Regions from separate parts of the Paenibacillus sp. B-A-8 genome, predicted to be linked through region 1. Evidence: riboswitches for the same ligand, from Rfam matches in the RefSeq annotation. Region 1 holds a riboswitch; the other holds the start of a gene.

Region 1 (2,204 bases):
GCATGATATGCACGAGGCAGAAGAATTAAGCGATAGAGTAGGGATCATGCACGCTGGTGCATTGGTGGCACTTGATGAACCCCATAGCCTTAAAACCATGTATGGTAAACCAGAAATTGAAGTGAAATATCAGCAGGATGGAGAAGTGATTATGAAATCCTGGCCGATAGCAGAAGCGTCTACAAAAGATCATATTTATCAGCTAATGTCTAATCATCAAATGATAAGTATGCACAGTAAAGAGGCTTCGCTGGCAGATGTATTTGCTGCCTTGACGGGAAGTGAGTTAAGTTGAGTTATCCGTTATGGAAGCTGTTTAAGCATGAGTGTAAGGATATACTACGTAATCCAGCGACTGTAATTCTAATTGTGTTGCCTATATTTATGGCAAAAATAATCATCACTGTAGTGGACAAGAGCGGTCTAGATTTCATGCTTCTTTCAACTTGGATCTTGTTTGCGCAAGTAATGGTTGGAATCATGATTACCGGCCCAGGATTAATTGAGGAGCGAGAGAGTAAAACTTATGATGCACTGTTGATCTCACCGTTAAGCAGAGGTCAGATCATTATTGCTAAGGCGGGTTCTGTTCTTGTCTTTTCGTTATTTTCACAGCTGATAGTTTATGTACTTAATCAAGGGTTGAACATAGATTTATTGTCTTCGTTGATATATATGTTATTGGGTGGAATGATCTTTGTACAAGTTGGAATTATCATCGGATTAAAGGTAAGTTCCTCCAAAAATGGCTCGGCCATCAGCTCTGCATTTATGGTTCTTTTTTTCTTGGTGGCTTCTGTTTACTTAGCTCTTCCAGAATGGACTTATCCGATCTTTGCAGCTTTGCCGAGTATTGAAATCACCCAGAACTTGAACAGTATTCTTAATGGAGAAGGGATATTGCCTGTAGAAAGTCTGCTGTTGCTCATATGGATTGCAGTGCTTTCGGTTTGGATTTGGAAGATCGAGAAAGAGTAGAACTTGTCAGGAGCAGGCCACCCGTGGTATAGTTCAAGACGCAATATGCTTAAAGAAGAAGTCTGCACGGATTGTGCAGGAGAGGTTCGCGAACTCCCTCTATAAAAAACTAAGAGTATATTAAACCGTATAAGCGGATGCTGTCCTTTACCCGGACGTTGCTTCCGTTTCTTCTTAGTGGAGCCAAGTTTTCGAAATCTCGTTCTTCTTTCCATTACCGGCCAAGGCCGAAGGAAAAGAGAGGGGTTTTTTGTCGTGTCAGAAGGAAGATTAAAAGAGGAAATGCAAGAAGTCACTTTGCTTGGTAATCAGGGAACGCAGTACAAGTTTGGTTATGATCCAGACATTCTAGAAGTATTTGATAATAAGCATCCTGGGCGTGATTATTTTGTTAAATTCAACTGCCCTGAGTTTACTAGCTTATGTCCTGTTACAGGCCAGCCGGATTTTGCCACACTGTATATTTCGTATATTCCTGAACAGAAGATGGTGGAATCTAAATCATTAAAGCTGTATTTATTCAGCTTCCGTAACCATGGTGACTTTCATGAGGACTGTGTCAACATTATTATGAATGATCTGATCTCACTGATGGACCCACGGTACATTGAGGTATGGGGCAAATTCACTCCGCGTGGCGGCATATCTATTGATCCTTATTGCAACTATGGAAGACCGGGTACGAAGTATGAGGCGATGGCGGAGCACCGCTTGATCAATCACGACCTCTATCCGGAAAAAGTGGACAACCGCTAATCCCAATAAGTTGATAAGGAGAGATTAAGATGAATAAAAAAGCACTAGTTGTATTCAGCGGCGGACAAGATAGCACCACTTGCCTGATTTGGGCATTGAAGCGTTTTGAGGAAGTGCAGGTAGTTACCTTCAACTATAATCAGCGTCATGCGGCTGAAATCGAAGTTGCTACAGAAATAGCAGCTAAGTTTAATGTAAAACAGCATATTCTTGATTTGGGACTGCTGAATCAACTGGCACCAAATGCTTTAACACGGCAGGATATTGATATTGTGGCTGGCGAAGGCGATGACCTTCCAAGTACGTTTGTGGACGGACGAAATCTGTTGTTTTTATCTTTTGCCGCAATATTAGCTAAACAGTTAGGTTATTCCCATATTGTTACTGGAGTCTGCCAAACGGACTTTAGCGGATATCCGGACTGCCGTGATGTCTTTGTGAAATCATTGAATGTTACGCTGAATTTATCT
Region 2 (2,204 bases), 2.3 Mb from region 1:
ACACAGCCCGCATAAATAGCCCCTAAGAAAACTTCAACAAATTCAATACGATTCGTAGATAAAATAGCAATTTTGTCATGCTTCAAGCCCTTTTGCTGTAGACCATTCGCAATTCTCTGCATCGCTTGTACTAATGTTGCATAGGTATGCGTCGCTTGGGCCTGGGTTAAGGCAATGCTGTCGGGCTGCTGTGCTGCATGGCACAGTATAGGCACTACTAGATTCATCCTTCATCACACCTGTTCGTAATTTCTATGACTACCGAATATGTACACTCTCTTCGATCGGACTGATAGCACTTAAATTGAAGAGCAATAACGGCAGCTTTAACCTACGAATTGCAAGGCACACTATTAGAATTGCTACGATAGCTTATTTTAGCTTTATATTAATTTTATGTACACATTTTTCATGTAACGATTAAGCCTTCTAATGACCGGAAAAATCAAACAGCGCGCATCGATTATAATCGGTACGCGCTGGCTGTAGTGTTGTTTATTCCTTCTTTTGAACAGATGAAGGTATTCCATCTTCAGCAAAAGTAAAAGTTCGGGCGATATATAAGATAGGTGTGCTTACTGCGGTTAGTAAGAATTTCGCTAGATACGTTGTAAGCAAAATTTCAAGCCATACACTCCAGTTATACAACCCAGCAAATGCAATGGTGCAGAAGATTAGTGTATCCACAAAAGAACTGACCATCGTGCTGCCGTTGGAACGAATCCACAGCTGACTTGAGGTGCTGTAATATTTGCGAATCCAGGCGTATAACCGAACATCTAGGAACTGACTAATGAAGTAAGCAGTAAGACTACCCAGAGCTAGTCGAGGCATCAGCCCAAAGATCGTCTCTAAAGAAGACTGAGCGATATCGGTCTCTTGCGGCTTAAATACTAGTACCATCTGCATAATGACTGTCGTCATAAGCAAAGTGAAGAAACCAAACCAAACTGCTTTGCGTGCTTCCGCTCTTCCATACTTCTCATTAAGCAAATCGCTGGTCATATACAAAGTGACATACATCGTATTTCCGAGTGTCATCACAATATCAAATGGCATAGCAATCGTCTTAGCTACCTGAATGTTAGCAATTACAGTAGCGATACCTACCCAGGCATACATTCCATTTTTGCCGAACAGGCGGTAACAGAGTAGAAAAAAGGCAAAATTGACAATAACAAATAAAACTCCCCACAACAAATTGAACATATTACTTAAATTCCTCCTAGTTTTGTTTACGCGGGATGGTTACGAACCGCGGCTTACCTTATGTTTGGAACAAAACATTAATACTCTATCACACTGTCATCAAACAATCCATAAAAATAAACAAATAATGAATTGGGTATTTATACCCATTTTTATTAAATAAAAATAAAAGTGTCAGTAATAATTCATCTTTTTCAGAAAAATATGCTCTATAAACTAAAATTTTCACTATTCATCCAGAGGTTAATTATATAGAATAGTATCAAACACTTCATTCCCGATCCATTTAGTTGATATATTACATAACTATGGAATATATTGCAGGTTGCCAGACACTAGCACTCGGTAGGGAGATAGGATGTATTCCAATAAGAAATGGAGCTTCGCTGTCCATAAAAAGGGGAGAACAACAATATGTTTCGTTTCAAGCAGTCGATCAGTCGCCGATTCACGCGTTTATTGTTTGTAGTTCTATTACTCACGTCTCTTTTGTTAAGTACCAGCTTCTACTTTATATCCACCAGTATTTTCAACAGCTATGTCATGCCACAAATCAATCAAATTCTAACTGCAGCTGCTCAGGACGTATATAAGAATATTAACACCATGCATGCTCAGCAAGCACTAAAGAAGAACGAACAAGCAGCCACCAATCTTGAATTCTATTTTCAGGATAAGAAGAAGCAGCATGGGGTTGAGACTATTTTTCTAGTCAATCTTAAAGGCAAGGAAGCCGAGGTTCTGACCGTAGATCATGATGGAAAATTAAAGCGGGATGAAATTGTTAAGGTATCTTCTGCAATGCAGCAAGCTCTTAAAGGAAAGAGCGGACTAAGCGATACATACAGAGACGCCCATGGTGTACATAAGTCAGCTTATATCGGAATTCCCGGAAGTACGATGGTTATCGGAATCAGCAGTGATGTAAGCTTTATTCAAGAAAAAACAAACAGCATTCTGTGGACCAGTGCCGGGATCACTCTGCTAACGCTAAT

Evidence for each region. Region 1 has a riboswitch for preQ1 ahead of queF (preQ(1) synthase). Riboswitches for the same ligand answer to the same signal wherever they lie in the genome.
Region 2: it holds a riboswitch for preQ1, as region 1 does, so the genes downstream of both, ACN6MV_RS06465 (queuosine precursor transporter) here and queF (preQ(1) synthase) in region 1, are expected to answer to the same signal.

The regions. Positions count from the first base shown of each region.
Region 1 covers NZ_CP183882.1:3,768,587-3,770,790, reverse strand. Annotated here, with positions in the region: gene ACN6MV_RS16825 (ABC transporter ATP-binding protein) at 1-295, shown strand, start outside; gene ACN6MV_RS16820 (ABC transporter permease) at 292-978, shown strand; PreQ1 riboswitch class I at 1,054-1,097, shown strand; gene queF (preQ(1) synthase) at 1,261-1,734, shown strand; gene queC (7-cyano-7-deazaguanine synthase QueC) at 1,764-2,204, shown strand, end outside.
Region 2 covers NZ_CP183882.1:1,438,721-1,440,924, reverse strand. Annotated here, with positions in the region: gene ACN6MV_RS06470 (AMP-binding protein) at 1-227, opposite strand, end outside; gene ACN6MV_RS06465 (queuosine precursor transporter) at 496-1,209, opposite strand; PreQ1 riboswitch class I at 1,220-1,265, opposite strand; gene ACN6MV_RS06460 (methyl-accepting chemotaxis protein) at 1,624-2,204, shown strand, end outside.